3 regions of the Saccharopolyspora hattusasensis genome follow, and region 2 is predicted to be linked to each of the others. Evidence: riboswitches for the same ligand, from Rfam matches in the RefSeq annotation. Region 2 holds a riboswitch; each other region holds the start of a gene.
What was found. A riboswitch is a leader RNA that binds a small molecule or an ion and turns the genes downstream of it on or off. The one in region 2 is predicted to bind cobalamin.
Positions count from the first base shown of each region.

Region 1: another riboswitch for cobalamin. It lies ahead of ACRXBZ_RS26225 (ribonucleoside-diphosphate reductase subunit alpha); the one in region 2 lies ahead of ACRXBZ_RS31420 (ABC transporter substrate-binding protein).
Region 3: another riboswitch for cobalamin. It lies ahead of metE (5-methyltetrahydropteroyltriglutamate--homocysteine S-methyltransferase); the one in region 2 lies ahead of ACRXBZ_RS31420 (ABC transporter substrate-binding protein).

Region 1 is NZ_JBPCDC010000001.1:5,486,101-5,491,702, reverse strand. It holds gene ACRXBZ_RS26235 (ABC transporter substrate-binding protein) at 1-139, shown strand, start outside; partial or broken gene ACRXBZ_RS26230 (glycoside hydrolase family 3 protein) at 355-2,127, opposite strand; cobalamin riboswitch at 2,341-2,554, shown strand; gene ACRXBZ_RS26225 (ribonucleoside-diphosphate reductase subunit alpha) at 2,666-5,059, shown strand; gene ACRXBZ_RS26220 (ribonucleotide-diphosphate reductase subunit beta) at 5,137-5,602, shown strand, end outside.
Region 2 is NZ_JBPCDC010000001.1:6,540,516-6,546,117, forward strand. It holds partial or broken gene ACRXBZ_RS31400 (response regulator) at 405-1,049, opposite strand; partial or broken gene ACRXBZ_RS31405 (ATP-binding protein) at 1,046-1,231, opposite strand; gene ACRXBZ_RS31410 (esterase/lipase family protein) at 1,329-2,333, opposite strand; partial or broken gene ACRXBZ_RS31415 (hypothetical protein) at 2,832-2,915, shown strand; cobalamin riboswitch at 3,111-3,304, shown strand; gene ACRXBZ_RS31420 (ABC transporter substrate-binding protein) at 3,373-4,398, shown strand; gene ACRXBZ_RS31425 (FecCD family ABC transporter permease) at 4,398-5,417, shown strand; gene ACRXBZ_RS31430 (ABC transporter ATP-binding protein) at 5,414-5,602, shown strand, end outside.
Region 3 is NZ_JBPCDC010000001.1:99,061-104,662, reverse strand. It holds gene ACRXBZ_RS00555 (hypothetical protein) at 110-460, opposite strand; partial or broken gene ACRXBZ_RS00550 (2OG-Fe(II) oxygenase) at 460-675, opposite strand; gene ACRXBZ_RS00545 (methylated-DNA--[protein]-cysteine S-methyltransferase) at 666-1,283, opposite strand; gene ACRXBZ_RS00540 (RNA polymerase sigma factor) at 1,280-1,777, opposite strand; cobalamin riboswitch at 2,040-2,295, shown strand; gene metE (5-methyltetrahydropteroyltriglutamate--homocysteine S-methyltransferase) at 2,427-4,703, shown strand; gene ACRXBZ_RS00530 (ABC transporter ATP-binding protein) at 4,754-5,602, opposite strand, start outside.

The sequences.
Region 1 (5,602 bases), 1.1 Mb from region 2:
CGTGCAGTGGACGACGCTCGGCGTCGTGAAGAACGGCAAGGCCGTCGAGGTGCACGACGACACCTGGTTCCTCGGCCTCGGCCCGATCGCCGCCAACCTGGTCCTGGACGACCTGCAGAAGGCCTTCCCGCAGCAGTGACCGAGCGAAGAGCCCGTGAGTCCGCCGGACTCACGGGCTCTTCGCTGCGCGAATCCGCAGGTCCCCGGCGCTGCGCCCCACCGCAAACTCACCGCCCGGCTCGACGTCCACCACCACCGACACCTCGGCTCCCGCCTCGGCCTCGGCGACGGCGAACCCCGCCAGCCGCAACGGCTCCGCCGCGTACACCTGCACGACCTCGCGCTGCCGAACCACGTCCACAGCACCGCGCGGACGTCGGACGCCCAGGGCATCAGCACCGGCGACCCGGCGTTGACCACCACGACCGTGTTCGGGTTCACCGCGGCAACCTTGCGTACCAGCTCGTTCTGGGCGCCCGGCAGGTCCAGCGAGACGCGGTCGCGGCCCTCGGTCTCGACCTCGTCGTTGGTGCCGACCACGACGACCGCGACGTCGGAGTCGCGGGCGATCGCCAGCGCGGCGGCGAGTGCGCTCGCGTCGTCCCACTCCTGCGCTCGGTGCCCGATCCCGACCGCCACCAGCGCGTCGATGCGCTGCGGGGTGAACTCGACGGTCATGGCTGCCCGGCCGTCGGCGTCCAAGTCCGACTCGACGAGCACGACGTTGAACCGCTGCTCGGGCGGTTCCAGCATGCCGCCCAGCGGGTCGTCGATCCCGTTGGTGCGCACCACGTCCGCAGCCAGCACCTCCCGGCCGGAGAGCTCGACGCGGAAGCGCCCGGTGCCGTTCACCCCGAACACGTGCTCGCCGAGATCGAGTTGGAGCTTCCCCTGCAACCGCAACGACTTCGCCCCGGACGGCAGGCCGCCGAGCCACATCAGCCGCTCGGTTCCGCGCAGCTCGCTGTCGAGGACTTCTCCCTTGTCACCGAGGTATTCGACCCGGATACCGGTGCCCTCGCCGGCCGGGTCAGCAACCTCCTCGCGCGGGATCACGTCCAGCAACCGCCGATGCCGCACACCGCGCTGGTAAACCACATCCGCGTCGGGCAGCGCCGCACGCAATCCATCCAGCGGAGTCACCACGTGCGGCGGGCTAACGTGCGACGACCCGCCTCCCTGCACCACCGGAATGGTGGCGTTCTCGCCGATCATCGCGACCTTGGCGACCTTAGGGCCGATCGGCAGCAGCGGCGCATCATCCACTATCTCGTTGCGCAACAACACGAATCCCTGCGTCGCGAGCCGCCGGATGACCGGCCTGGCCTCCCCCGAAGGCCCGCCGCCGGGTTCGGAATCTTCGAAAGCACCTACCCGATCGGCCAACCGCAGCACCCGCAGGACCTTGTCGTCGAGAACTTCCTCCGGGACCTTGCGCCGCGCCACGGCCGCTGCGAGTTTCCCGTCGCTCCACGGGCTTTTCGGGCCGGGCATGGCCAGGTCGAGGCCGCCGAGCGCCGCCGCCTCCAGCGAGCGGGTGGCGAACCAGTCCGACATGAGCATCCCGTCCCACGCCCACTCGCCCTTGAGGACATCGTTCACCAGAGCGGAATTCTCGGTCATCGTGCTCCCGTTCACCGAGTTGTAGGCGGCCATCATCGCCCACGGCGAAGCCTTCGCCACGATCCGCTCGAACGGCTTGAGGTAGATCTCGCGCAGCGCCTGCTCGTCGACCACCGCGTCGTAGCTGAGCCGCTCGGTTTCGCTGTCGTTGGCGACGTAGTGCTTCGGAGTCGCGGCCACCCCGCGCGACTGGATGCCCGCGACGACCTCGGCACCGATCTCGGCGATCAGCAGCGGATCCTCCGAGAAGTTCTCGAAATGCCTGCCCCCGAAAGGACTTCGGTGCACGTTGACCGTCGGCGCCAGCACCACGTGCACACCCCTGCGGCGCGCCTCGTCGCCGAACACCTCACCCGCGGTGCGCGCCGCCGCCCGATCCCAGGTCGCCGCCAGCGCGGACGCCACCGGGAACAGCAACGACGTGTCGCGCTCGTCCCATGCCGTGCCGCGCACCCCGTTCGGCCCGTCGGAGAGCACCAACGACCGCAGCCCGATCTTCGGCATCGGGTGCAGGGTCCAGAGGTCGGCACCGGTCAGCAACCGCGCCTTCTCTGCCGCTGTCAACTCCGAAACCAACGACAGGAGTTTCGCCTCGTCCACCGCTACCCCTTTCGCCGGCCTCCGGCCGCCAAGTCTCGACCACCTCGCCCGCACTGTCGACCAGGACCACGACACTCCGTTATCTGCCCATCCGATCACTCCCCGAACCCAACATGTAGTGTGTCGCTCGCTGGTGGTTCACCGGAGGCGTCCGGTGAGGCAAGAGGGAACCCGGTGCGAATCCGGGACTGCCCCGCAGCGGTGAACGGGAACGAACGTCGTGACCCGGCTGCCTGACGGCAGCGGGTAGAGCACTGGGCGAGCAGCCTGGGAAGCCACGACCAGTAGGCCGCCCGTGAGTCCGAAGACCTGCCGCCGGTGCACGCTGCGAAGCGTGCTGTCCGGGACTTCGAGGGCGGGTCCGCGCGGACGACCTGCGGCTCCTGCCGCCTGTCTCCGCGCGCGCCGTCGTGGTCCGCCGAGCTCGCGAGGGAGAGAGCCCGTGACGGCGACACTCAACGACTGGACCCGCGTGTCCACTGTGGTCCACCACGCCTGCGCCGGACTGCCCGGCGTGTCGGCCGATGCCGTGCTCGAAGAGGTGCGGCGCACCGGCTACGCCGGTATCAGCGACGACGAGCTCTCGCTGGCCCAGGTCATGGCGGCACGCACGCTCATCGAGACCGAGCCGAACTATTCGCAGGTCACGGCCCGCCTCTTGCTGGACCGGATGCGCCGCGAGGCGCTGAGCTTCCTGGGCGAGCCACAGGAGGCCGACCAGGAGCAAATGCGCGACCACTACCCGGCGTACTTCGCCGACTACGTGCGCCGCGGTGTCGAACTGGAGCGGCTCGACCCGGAGCTGGGCTCCTTCGACCTCGACCGGCTGGGCCGCGCCCTGGTGCCGGAACGCGACCTGACCTTCGGCTTTCTCGGCCTGCAGACTCTCTACGACCGCTACTTCCTGCACGAAGACGGCACCCGCTTCGAGCTGCCGCAGGCGTTCTTCATGCGGGTCGCGATGGGCCTGGCGCTGCGCGAGGACGACCGCGAGGCGCGGGCGATCGAGTTCTACCACCTGCTGTCGACGTTCGACTTCATGTGCTCGACCCCGACCCTGTTCAACGCCGGCACCACCCGGCCGCAGCTGTCCTCCTGCTTCCTGACCACTGTGGACGACGACCTGTCCGGGATCTTCCACTCCATCAGCAACAACGCGCGGCTGTCGAAGTACGCGGGCGGACTGGGCAACGACTGGACGCCGGTGCGCGGCATCGGCGCCCACATCAACGGCACCAACGGCAAGTCCCAGGGCGTGGTGCCATTCCTGAAGATCGCCAACGACACCGCCGTGGCGGTCAACCAGGGCGGCCGGCGCAAGGGCGCGGTGTGCGCATACCTGGAGACCTGGCACATCGACGTCGAGGAGTTCCTCGACCTGCGCAAGAACACCGGCGACGACCGCCGCCGCACCCACGACATGAACACCGCGAACTGGGTGCCCGACGAGTTCCTGCGCCGCGTCGAGGCCGATGAGCAGTGGACGCTGTTCTCCCCGGATGAGACGCCTGACCTGCACGACCTCTACGGCAAGGCGTTCGCCGAGCGCTACCGCGCCTACGAGCAGGCCGCCGACCGCGGCGAGATCCGCGTGTTCCGCCGAGTGCGCGCGGTGGAGCTGTGGCGGCGGATGCTGACGATGCTCTTCGAGACCGGCCACCCCTGGATCACCTTCAAGGACCCGTGCAACCTGCGGTCGCCGCAGCAGCACAGCGGGGTCGTGCACTCCTCCAACCTGTGCACCGAGATCACCCTGAACACCAGCACCGACGAGGTGGCGGTGTGCAACCTCGGGTCGATCAACCTGGCCCGGCACGTCGACGCCGACGGCATCGACGCCGCGAAGCTGGAGCGCACCACGAGCACCGCCGTGCGAATGCTGGACAACGTCATCGACATCAACTTCTACACGATCCCCGAGGCACGCCGGTCCAACCTGCGGCACCGGCCGATCGGGCTGGGCCTCATGGGCTTCGCGGACGCGCTGTTCGCGCAGCGCATCCCGGTTTCGTCGGAGGCCGCCGTCGAGTTCGCCGACCGCAGCATGGAGCAGATCAGCTACCATGCGATCGCCGCGTCCAGCGAGCTCGCGGCCGAGCGGGGTCGGTACGAGTCCTTCGACGGATCGCTGTGGAACCAGGGAGTCCTGCCCATCGACTCGCTCGACCTGCTCGCCGACGCCCGCGGCGGCGACGTCGACCTGGACCGCTCGTCCACCCTGGACTGGGAGGCGCTGCGTGAGCAGGTGCGCACCGTCGGGATGCGCAACTCCAACGTGATGGCCATCGCCCCGACCGCCACGATCTCCAACATCTGCGGCGTGAACCAGTCGATCGAGCCGGTCTACCGCAACCTGTACGTCAAGGCGAACATGTCCGGCGACTTCACCGTGGTCAACCCGCACTTGGTCGCCGACCTGAAGCAGGCCGGGCTGTGGGACGAGGCGATGATCGCCGACCTCAAGTTCCACGACGGCAGCCTGCTGCCGATCGAGCGGGTCCCACAGCAGTTCAAGGAGCTCTACGCCACCGCGTTCGAGATCGAGCCGCGCTGGCTGGTGGAGGCGGCGGCACGCCGGCAGAAATGGATCGACCAGGCGCAGTCGCTGAACCTCTACGTCTCCCGGCCCAGCGGCCGAACGCTCGACGAGCTCTACCGCCTCGCCTGGCGAAAGGGCCTCAAGACCACGTACTACCTGCGCTCCACGAGCGCGACCCACGTGGAGAAGAGCACCCTGCGCGGCACCGACGGCAAGCTCAACGCCGTCCCGACGGCGCCGACCGCGACCGGCGCTGCTTGCTCGGTCGAAGACCCCGACTGCGAAGCCTGCCAGTAACACCCCACCCGGGTCCCAGTCAAGTCCTGTTCGACGCGCGGACTCGACCTGCGCGATTTCCCTTGGAGCAACACAGCATGACGTCCCTGCAGTCCCCATCCTCGGCCGCCGGGCTCGGCGAGATCGACCGCGCCGGTGGGCGCGTCGACGTCGGAGACAAGGCGATGATCAACGCCCGTGCCGACGTCAACCAGCTGCTCCCCCTCAAGTACGGGTGGGCCTGGGAGAAGTACCTCGCGGGCTGCAACAACCACTGGATGCCCACCGAGATCTCGATGCAGGCCGACATCGCGCTGTGGAAGTCCACCGACGGCCTCAGCGACGACGAACGCCTGCTGCTCAAACGCAACCTCGGCTTCTTCGCCACCGCCGAATCCCTGGTGGCCAACAACATCGTCCTCGCCGTCTACCGGCACATCACCAACCCCGAATGCCGCCAGTATCTGCTGCGGCAGGCCTTCGAGGAGGCCGTGCACACCCACACCTTCCAGTACATCTGTGAAAGCCTCGGCCTCGACGAGGGCGAGCTGTTCAACATGTACC
Region 2 (5,602 bases):
CCCAGCCGAAAGCGTCGACACCGGCGTCGAAGAGAGCCAGCGAAACCGGTGCTGCCCCGCACGATGACGCACGTAGCGCGGGTGAAGGCCCGCTCGCCGTGGAGAGGCACGTCGTGCGGGTGGAAGTACCGGGAATGGGGACGATCCCGCTTCCCCCGTTGAACGAGCTCGCCTACCTGACCGGGGTAGTCGTCCTGGCCAGTACCGGGCTGATGTCGTGGCCGGTGGCGTTGACCATCGGAGCGGGCCATCTGCTGGCGCACAACCGGCACATCCAGCTGCTTCGGGCCTTCGGCGAGGCCCTGGAGGAGGCTTGACCGCATCCCCAGCCATCGGCAGGCGCTGCGCTTCGGTGGGGGCCACCGAGCAATCGCGCGAGCGCGGGTGTCAGGAGTTGCGCGGGTTACCAGGCCTGATTCGTAGGCGAGGACTACGAGTTGGGCGCGGTCGTGGGCGTGGAGCTTGACCATGGCCCGGTTGATGTGGGTTTTCGCGGTCAGCGGGCTGATTACCATGCGGTCGGCGATCTGGTCGTTGGACAGGCCCTGCGCGACCAGGGCGACGGCCTCGCGTTCGCGGTTGGTCAGTTCTTCCAACCCCGTGCCGGTGACGGTGGTGAGCGGCTGGGTGACGTACCGGTTGATCAGCCGGCGGGTGATCGACGGTGCGAGCAGGGCGTCGCCGCGTGCGGCGACGCGCACGGCATGGAGGAAGTCTTCCGGCTTGATGTCCTTGACGAGGAATCCGGCCGCGCCGGCGCGCAGCGCGTCGAAGACGTATTCGTCCAAGCCGTAGTTGGTCAGGATGACGACGTGCACCCCGGCCAGGGCCGGGTCCGCGGCGATGCGCCGGGTCGCCTCGATGCCGGTGACGACCGGCATCTGGATGTCGATGAGCGCGATGTCGGGCAGGTGTTCCCGGGCCAGCGCCAGGCCTTCGCTGCCGTCGGCGGCCTCGGCCACCACCTCGATGTCGTCCTCGATGTCGAGGAGCGCGCGGAATCCGCTGAGGATGAGCGGCTGGTCGTCGACCAGCAGGACGCGGATCATGACGTTCGGTCCACGGGAAGTTCGGCCTGCACGGAGAAGCCGCCCTCGTCGCGAGGTGCCGCTCGCAGGCGGCCTCCGAGGGCGGTGACTCGTTCGCGCATGCCGAGCAGTGTGACGCCGGGCACCGGCGTGGCCCTGCCGTCGTCGTCGACCCGTATGACCAGGGCGTCGGGTCGGTAGTCGTGATTCAGGCCGCAGCGGGAGTGTGACCGTGGTGCGGAAATCGGGCCCGCACCACGGTCGGTCGTCACCACGGTCGGTCGTCACCGCGGTCGGTCGTCATCGCGGTAGGTCGTCGCCCTTGTAGGTGGCTGCCTTGAAGGCCACCTTCAGTGGGGACCAGCCGTTCTCGGTGGTGTGGGGGCCGCCGTCCGCCCCGTGGTGCCAGTAGCGGAGGCAGTAACCGCCCGCACCGGTCAGCTGCCGGAGGTTGGCGTGGCTGACGTTCGGGTCCGAGCATTCGTCGACGCCGTTGTCGTTCAGATCCTCGTCGTAACCGTACTTCTGGTGCGCGAAGTAGCCCTTGTCGATGCCGGAGTAGTACGACACGGTTTCGTCTTCCAGAGAGCTGACGAGGCTCCAGTCGATCCCGGCGGCCCACGGATCGTCCAAGCCGCGGTCGTTGCGGCCGGGCGCGGACTCGTGCAGCTTGTCGATGAAACCCGACCCGCCTTCGCCCGCCGGGGTCATTTGGTTCCACTGCCGGGTGCACTTGTCGTCGGGATCCGCATCGGGATTGCGGCACCCGTTGATCAGCCCCTGGTGCGGGGTGCCGAGCGTGACTATGTCCTCCACCGCCACTCTGGGTGGGAAGCCGCTCCAGCCCTCGCGGGTGCCGAGCACCGCGACGCGGGTGATCAGGCCGCCCATCGAGTGCGCGACGATGTCGACCTCCTCACCCTTGCTGGTGTACTCCGCGTAGATGTAGTTGGCGAAGTCCTTGGCGATTTCCTGGATGGGCCGCTCGCGGTCGGCCTGACCGTCGCCGATCACGTCATCGCAGAATGCCCGGTCGCCCTCGTAGTAGCCGATCGTCCGCATCGAGGAACGATCCCGGCCGCCCGCTTCCTGGTAGTACTCGAGGGCTGCGTCCCAGGTCGACCCGTTGCAGTTGGTGGGGGGATCCGGGTTGTAGCCGTGTACCAGCAGCATCGTCTTCTGCTCCGCGGCCGGCCCGATCTCACGACCGTCCAGTCCGGACGCCTGCACCGTCGCCGGTGCGCTGAGGGCGAGCCCCGCGGCAGCGATCGTGGCGACCGCCCCGCGCCATCGTCGGTTGATCATCAAGCACACTCCCGTCGGTCGGGTTTCGACGCGGGTCCCCTGGCAGCACCCCGCGTCCGGCCGACATCGCGAGCCGCTCGCACCGCACAGCGCCAGAGGGCTGGACACCCTCGGCATCGACACCCCCGGCCAGCGGACGCCCGATGTCGGTCCCGCCGACACTAGGCAAACCGCCTCGACATTCGTGGGAGAACGCGAAGGGTTAGCTCCCCTGGAGCAGCCGGTTGGCCCGCTCGGCGGACATGACGCTGGAGCAGCAACCCGCACCCTGCTGCGGCTGGCAATGCACGCCGCGGACACCGGCTTGGCCACCATCGCCGAGCGCGGCAGCGCGATCTGGTCGACCGGATGCAGCACCTTCCCACTCCAGCACCCTTTTCCCGGATAAAGCCCGAATTATTCGGCCATTCCGAATTCCGCAGCGGGGACAATCATGCCCACCAGCAGCAAGAAGGTCCACAAGGGACTGTCCGGGGTCGTCGCCGACATTACATCTCCATGGTCAACCCGGACAGCAACTGGCTGACCTACGGCGGCTACCCGGTCGATGACCTGGCCACCCGATGCTCGTTCGAGGAGATCGCCCAGCTGCTCTGGCGCGGGGAACTGCCCACCGTCGCGGAACTCGCCGGGCAGAACGCGCTCGCGGGCGGCGCCACCATGTGGATGGAGATACATCCGATCGCCCGGGAAACACGCCCGACGCTCCGCACCACGGCAGCCGCACGCGGCGCGACCGTGCGAGATCTCTCACATCGGTCGCGCAACGCCGGGCGGTTAGGGTGTGAGCGAATCAGTCGTACCCGGTGTACGGGTCAGGGAATCCGGTCGGAATCCGGAGCTGACGCGCAGCGGTAGGGGTGATGGACGGGGCGGCCCACGAGCGGGCCGGACCACTGGGCACGCGCCTGGGAAGGTTCTCCGTCCAGCAGAACCCGAGCCCGAAGACCTGCTGGTTCCCGGTCGGTGCAGGTCCAGTGCGCCAACCGGTCGGCGAATTGGCGGCTCCGCGTACGAGCCCGAGCTAAGGATGCGGACGATGCTATTCCCCGCGCGGTTTCGCGCGTCTCGGCCAGGGCACCAGACCCTGTTCGCAGGCGTGCTGGCCATTGCCCTCTGCGGCTGTTCGGCGCCCCCGGCCGACGAGCACGCTGGTGGCGAACCCGTCTCGATGCGCAACTGCGGTCAGGACGTCGTCGTCGAAGCGCCGCCGCAACGCGCTGTCAGCCTCAACCAGAGCACGACCGAGATCATGCTCTCCCTGGGGTTGCAGGACCGGATGGTCGGCACCGCGACCTGGACCGACCCAGTCGCACCGCGCCTCGCCGCCGCGAACGAGCAGGTGCCCCGGCTGGCGGAGAACGCCCCCTCGTTCGAGAGCGTACTCGCGACTGAGCCGGACATCGTCCTCGGCGCCTACCAAGCGGTCTTCACCGACTCGATGGTCGCCTCCCGCGAACGCTTCGAAGAGCTGGGCGTACCAACCTACCTCTCGCCCAGCAACTGCCTCCCGGAGGAAGCGCCGCTGGGCGAGCCGACCGAACTGGCGGACATCTACCGCGAGGTCCAGGAGATCGCCACGATCTTCGGGGTGCAGGACCGCGGTGCGGCGCTGGTCGCCGACATGTGCGCACGGGTCGCTGCTGCGCAGGCGCGTGTCGCGGATCTGCCCTCCCGGCAAAAGCAGTCGGTGCTGTTCTGGTTCGCGCGAACCGAAGCGCCTTACGTGGCAGGTAGAACCGGATCCCCGGGGATCATGACGCGCGCGCTGGGAGTGCGCAATGCCTACGACGACGTCGCGTCGATGTGGCCGCAGGTCGGTTGGGAGGACGTACTCAGCCGCGACCCGACGCTGCTCGTGCTGGGCGACCTCACCCGGGATCAGGAAGGCGACAGCCTCCAGTACAAGATCGACTTTCTGCGCACCGATCCCGCAGTGTCCCAATTGGACGCCGTGCGCGGCGAGAACTGGATCCCCATGTCCGGCACCGCGTTGAACACCAGCATGCGAACCGTGGACGGGATCGAGGCGCTCGCCGACAAGCTCGTCGCCGTGGAGCGGTAGTGGTGCGTCAGGTCCGCGCCGCCTGGCTGGTCGGCGGCGCCCTGCCGGTGCTCGTGGTGTCGATCGCCTTCGTGATCACCATCGGGCCGGCCGACATCTCGGTCGCAGAGGTCGCCGAAGTGGTCCGCGCCAAGCTGGGACTGGGCACCACCGGCGTTTCCCGGATCACGCAGGGAATCGTGTGGGAGTTGCGCCTGCCGCGGGCGCTGCTGGCCGCGATCTGTGGCGCGGGGCTGGGCGTGTGCGGGGCGGTCCTGCAGTCGATGTTGCGGAATCCGCTGGCGGATCCCTTCCTGCTGGGGATTTCGGCGGGGGCGTCCACCGGCGCGGTGGCGATCGCGGTGCTCGGGGTCGGTGCCGGGACGATCGGGCTGGCTGCCGGGGCGTTCGGCGGTGCCATGGTCGCGTTCGCGCTCGTGATGGGGCTGTCGGCGTTGGCAGGCGGCGGGACCAGCCGGGTGATCCTCGCCGGTGTCGCCGGCAGCCAGCTGTTCTCGGCGCTGACCTCCTACATCGTGATGACCTCCGCCGACGCCCAGCAGACCCAGGGTGTGCTGTTCTGGCTCCTCGGTTCGCTCGCCGGAGCGCGGTGGGACGACGTCGCGCTGGCCGGCATCGTTTGCGCGGTGGGGCTGTTGCTCTGCCAGTCGCAGGCCGGCTCGCTCGACGCGTTCGCCTTCGGTCGCGATTCCGCCGCTTCCCTGGGCATCTCGGTGGCGCGAGTTCGCGGGCTGCTGCTGGTGGGAACCGCGCTGCTGACCGCGACGCTGGTGGCCACCTCGGGTGCTATCGGTTTCGTCGGGCTCGTGCTCCCGCAAGCCGCCCGGTTCCTGGTGGGTACCCGACACCGCGCCCTGCTGCCGACCACCGCAATGCTCGGCGCGGTCCTGCTGGTCTGGGTCGATGCACTGGCCGGAACCGTGGCCGCGCCGCAGGAAGTGCCCGTCGGTGTCGTCACGGCGCTGGTCGGAGTGCCCGCCTTCGCGTTCCTGTTGATCCGGAGGAGAGGCATGCCATGAGCCTGCGCGCCCTGGACGTGTCGTGGTCACGCGGTGGCGCGGCAATCGTGAACGGGATACGCATTGAGGTCGAACCCGGCTCGACCCTTGGATTGCTGGGCCCCAACGGATCTGGGAAGTCCTCGCTGCTGCGGTTGCTCGCCGGTCTGCGCCAACCGTCCTCGGGGAGGGTCCTCGTCGACGAC
Region 3 (5,602 bases), 6.4 Mb from region 2:
CTCGTGGTGTGCGACCGGTACCTGGCCGCACGTGCTTTTGGGTTATACCAGCAGAAAGTGCTCAAGGGGTCGAATCGGTGCGGTGCAGGAGCATGGTGCGGACCACTTCTCAGGTGCCGCCGTCACGGGTTGCGCCGCGCAGCCCGTCGAAGGTTCCAACTCCGCCGAGGGCGATCAGGTCCTCGGTGGCGAGGGAGGCGGTGCCGATCGTGCGGGCCGTTCTTCCACTCCCGGTACCGATCGGGCAGGCACACCGCGCAGGGCCGGTAGCCGCCGCACGTGCGGTGGCCTCGTCCGCGAAGAACACCCGGTGCGCCATGTAGCCTCCGTCGGCGATCGCGCGCAGCGCGGACGGGCAGTCGAGCCGCCCGTAGATCCTGCCGCGCCGGTATCCGCCGAGGCGACCTGGCGCGGCGCTTACGTACGGTCGCCCGTCGGCCCCGAGCAGCGTGTAGGTCATCAGGTCGCGTTGTGGAAGACCAGCCCCAGCGTGTGGCGCCGTCCGGAACGCACCGGCGAGACCCCATGCCGCACCGGAGACGCGGACCAGCCGCGCGCCGAGCGCACCGGCCGGTCGCGAGTGGTGAACACCAGGCCGTGCCCCTGCGGGATCAGCGTTGCGGTGCCCCGGGACTGGGCGCGAGGGCGCTGCTCCACCAGCGTGCTCATGCTGCCTCCAGGTTCAGCAGGATTGCTTTGGCCTCCACGCCGCCGACGTATCCGCCCGAAGTGCCGTCCGAGCGCACTACGCGGTGGCACGGCACCACGACCGGCAGCGGGTTCGTTGCGCACGCGCTACCCACCGCGCGCACCGCCCGCGGGCTCCCTGCGACCGTGGCGACCTCGGCGTAGCTGGCGGTTCGGCCGTAGGCGATGTCGGGCAGGTGCGACAGCACGTTGAGCCGGAACCCGCGCGAGAGGCGCCAGTCCAGCGGCAGGTCGAAGGTGCGCCGCCGCCCGGAGAAGTACTGCTCGATCTGCCGGGCGACCTCGTCCAACCGGTCCGGTGCCCGCAGGATGCGCGGGCTGATCGTCGCGGCCAGCGACGCCAAAACTTTGTCGTGCCCTTGGCGGGCGAAGGCGACCCGCACCAGGCCGCGTTCGGTACCGGCCAGCAGCAGCTCGCCGACCGGAGTGTCCATCGTGCGGTAGGCGACGTCGAGCAGCCCTTCCCGCTTGGCCGCGTTCACCAGCTCGATGTGCAGCCGCTTGCTGGCGTCGAAGTCGATCGCCGGGAGCGCGTCGAACAGGTGCCTGTCGTCGTTTTCGTGGATCGTCATCATCGCGCTTCCCCTCCCACGCTCGTGGCATGTCTGTACGTCGTGCGCAGTGTCTTTATGCCGTCCGCCGCGGCCCGGCGGGCGGCATCGGTGCTGCCGCCGAGGATCGCGGCGATCTCGGCGTAGGGCAGGTCGGCCAGGTAGTGGTAGGCCACCGCCATGCGCTGCTTGGTCGGCAGCGCGCTCAGCGCCGCCCACAGGTCTCCGTCCCAGTCCTCCGGGCGGCCCGTGGTGCTGGGCCGCTCAGGCACGCGCTCGACCATCACCGGTCGGCGTGCCGTCGCCCGGGTGACGTCGACCGCCTTGCGGTGGGCGATCGTGACCAGCCAGGCCTCCACGTTCGCGTCTTCGGCGAGCTCCGGGTAGGCGCGCAGCGCGGCCAGGAACGTCTCGGACCAGGCGTCCTCGGCGTCGGCCGGTCCGAGCACGGCCCGGCACACTCGCAGCACCATCGGGCCGTACTCGTCAACGATCTGCTCGAACGGTTTCACTTTCACTCCCCGTAGACGGCCCGGCCCGTCGGAACGTGAGATGCGGATCCGGCCCACGCCGCGATCGTCACCCGCCCGGGGGCCCCGCCGGTCGCGCGCCGCGCCGGCCCGCGGCTCGGGCGTCGCGACCCCACGTGACGAGCCTCTCACCGACGGCGCGAGGGCGAGCCGGAAGGGCGTGTTCACCACGGAAGTCACCGGATGCGCGGTGGCCGTCCGGCACGGTCCGCGCACGCCCCAGGCCCTTGCCAACGGCTGCCCAGTCGGTAGCCTCCGTTGTGCTGGTGGTTCGTCCACCCCGGATCGCGACGGGAAGTCGTGGCCGCGGGCGGGCGAGGCAAGAGGGAATCCGGTGCGAATCCGGGACTGCCCCGCAGCGGTGAGTGGGAACGAACGCCGTCCCCGGTCCGAGACCGGGCACAGCACTGGGCATGCGTGCCTGGGAAGCGACGGCCAGTAGGAACCCCGGCGTCGGCCGGGACGTGCCCGCGAGTCCGAAGACCTGCCACCGGTGCGCGCACCCGGTGGTGCGCGCGGTCCGGGGTCTCGCGGGAGGACCTGGCGGACGACCGGTTCGCGCCGCGCGGCGTTGCCGGTTCGCCTGCGCCTTCCCTGACCTCGGGGCATCCGTCGTCGAGCTCGCGAGGAGAGGGCGTTGACCAGCAAGATCGGATCTACCGTACTCGGCTATCCCAGGATCGGCCCCAACCGGGAACTCAAGCGCGCACTGGAGCGCTACTGGTCGTCCCGCATCGACGAGGCGGAACTGCGTGCGGTCGCGCGGGAACTGCGCGTCGACGCGTGGCGCGCGCTGCGGGACGCGGGCCTGGATTCGGTGCCGGGCAACACGTTCTCGTTCTACGACCAGGTGTTGGACACCGCGGTCACCTTCGGCGCGGTCCCACCGCGCTTCGCCGGGCTCGGGTTGGGTCCGCTGGACACCTACTTCGCGATGGCGCGCGGGGTGGAATCCGCGCCGCCGCTGGAGATGACGAAGTGGTTCGACACCAACTACCACTACCTGGTGCCCGAGATCGGTCCGGACATGCGGTTCTCGCTGGCCGACCGCACGCCGGTGGAGCAGTACCGGGAGGCCGCGGCGGAGGGCGTGACCACCCGACCGGTGCTGGTCGGCCCGCTCACCTTCCTGCTGCTGGCCAAAGCCGCCGACGGGGCCCCCGAGTCGTTCCGGCCGCTGGATCGGCTCGACGGGCTGCTCGATGCTTACGCGGAGCTGCTGGGCGAACTGCGCCGGGCCGGTGTGGAGTGGGTGCAGCTGGACGAGCCAGCGTTCGCTGCGGACCGCACGCCGGACGAGCTCGATGCGCTGCGCGCCGCGTACCAGCGGCTCGGTGAACTGGAGGAGCGCCCGAACCTGCTGGTCGCGGGCTACTTCGGTGATCTCGGCGAGGCTCTGGGCGCGCTGGCGTCCAGCCCGGTCGAGGCGCTCGCCGTCGATCTCGTCGCCGGGAAGTCCACAGTGGATTCGCTGTCGACCGTTCGGGGCCTGAGCGGTAAAACCCTGGTCGCCGGGCTCGTCGACGGGCGTAACGTCTGGCGCACCGATCTGGACAAGGCGCTTGCAACCGCAGCCACGCTGCTCGGCTCGGCGGACGAGGTAGCGGTCAGCACGTCGTGCTCGTTGCTCCACGTGCCGTACGACGTCGCGGCGGAAGCCGACATCGATCCGCAGGTGAAGTCCTGGTTGGCGTTCGCCGCGCAGAAGGTTCGCGAGGTGGTCGTCCTCGGCCGTGCGTTGGGCGAGGGCCGCGACGTGGTGGCTGGTGAGCTGGCCGAGGCACGAGCCGCGATTGCCGACCGCGCCAGCGCGGAGCGGGTCCGCAACCACCGCGTCCGGGCGCGGCTGCGGGCTCTGCGGCCGGAGTACTCGCAGCGCAGCGACTACGAGGCGAGGCGCGCCGCCCAGCAGAAGTCCTTGCGCCTGCCCGCATTGCCGACCACGACGATCGGTTCGTTCCCACAGACCACGGACGTCCGCAAGGCGCGCGCCGCGTTGCGCTCCGGCCGCATCGACCAGGCGACCTACCGGCAGCGGATGCGGGACGAGATCGAGCGCGTCATCCGGCTGCAGGAGGAGATCGGGCTCGACGTCCTGGTGCACGGCGAACCCGAGCGCAACGACATGGTGCAGTATTTCGCCGAGAACCTGAACGGCTTCGCCAGCACCGACAACGGCTGGGTGCAGTCGTACGGATCGCGGTGCGTGCGGCCGCCGATCCTGTTCGGCGACGTTGCCCGCCCGAAACCGATCACTGTCGAGTGGACGAGTTACGCCCAGCGGTTGACCGAGAAACCGGTCAAGGGCATGCTCACCGGCCCGGTGACGATCCTGGCGTGGTCGTTCGTCCGCGACGACCAGCCGCTGGCGGACACCGCGAAGCAAGTCGCGCTGGCCATCCGGGACGAGGTGAACGACCTGGAAGCCGCCGGAATCCGGGTCGTCCAGGTCGACGAGCCCGCCTTGCGTGAACTGCTGTCGCTGCGCTCGGCACAGCACGCGGACTACCTGGACTGGGCGGTGACGTCGTTCCGGCTGGCGACCTGCGGCGTCGCCGAGTCCACCCAGATCCACACCCACCTGTGCTATTCGGAGTTCGGCGATGTGATCAACGCGATCGTGGCGCTGGACGCCGACGTCACCAGCATCGAGGCCGCCCGCTCGCGGATGGAGGTGCTGGCAGACCTCAACGCGGTCGGCTTCGGTCGCGGCGTCGGGCCCGGCGTTTACGACATCCACTCGCCGCGCGTGCCCGAGACCGCCGAGGTCGTGGATCTGTTGCGGGCCGCGCTCGCGGCCGTTCCGGCGGAGCGGTTGTGGGTCAATCCCGACTGCGGGCTGAAGACCCGCGGCTACGCCGAGGTCGAGGCGGCGCTGAAACACATGGTCGGGGCCATAGCCGAGCTGCGCTGACGGCGGACCCGCGGGCGGCGCGTGCGTCGAACAGGACTCCGGTCAGGTGTTCACGCGGCGGATGGGAGTTGGTCGTCGCGTCGGACCAGTGCCGCGTAGCGGCCGTCGGCGGCCAGCAATTCGTCGTGCGTGCCGCGCTCCACGATCTGGCCGCCGTCGAGCACCACGATCTGGTCCGCGTGGCGCACGGTCGACAACCGGTGCGCGATCGTGATCGTGGTCCGGCCCGAGGACAGCTCGTCGAGAGCTTGCTGCACCGCGCGTTCGGTCCGGGTGTCCAAGGCGCTGGTGGCCTCGTCGAGGATCAGGATCGGCGGGTCGCGCAGGATCGTGCGGGCGATCGCGAGCCGCTGCTTCTCCCCGCCGGAGAACCTGTATCCGCGCTCGCCGACCAAGGTGTCGTAGCCGTCCGGCAGCTCTGCGATGTGGTCGTGGATCTTCGCCGCCTTCGCCGCGGCGACCAGTTGTTCGTCGGTGGCGTCGGGCTTGGCGAAGCGTAGGTTCTCGGCCACCGAGGCGTGCAGCAGGTAAGGCTCCTGGGAGACGACGCCGACCGCGGCGGCGAGCGTGTCGAAGCCGAGCTCGCGCACGTCGACACCGTCGATGCGCACCTGCCCGTCGGTGACGTCGTAGAGGCGCGGCACCAGGTAGCTGAGCGTTGTTTTTCCGGACCCGGTTTCGCCGACCACGGCGAGGCTGGTGCCGGCCGGCACGGTCACGTCGATTCCGGTGAGGGTTCCGTCGGTGCTCTCGGGAGAGTAGGCGAACGACACGTTCGCGAACCGCACTTCGCCCTCGATCGGCGACAGCCGCTCCGGCCGTTCCGGTTCGTCGATGTCGATCGGCAGGTCGAGGTATTCGAAGATGCGGCCGAACAGCGCCAGCGAGCTCTGCACGTC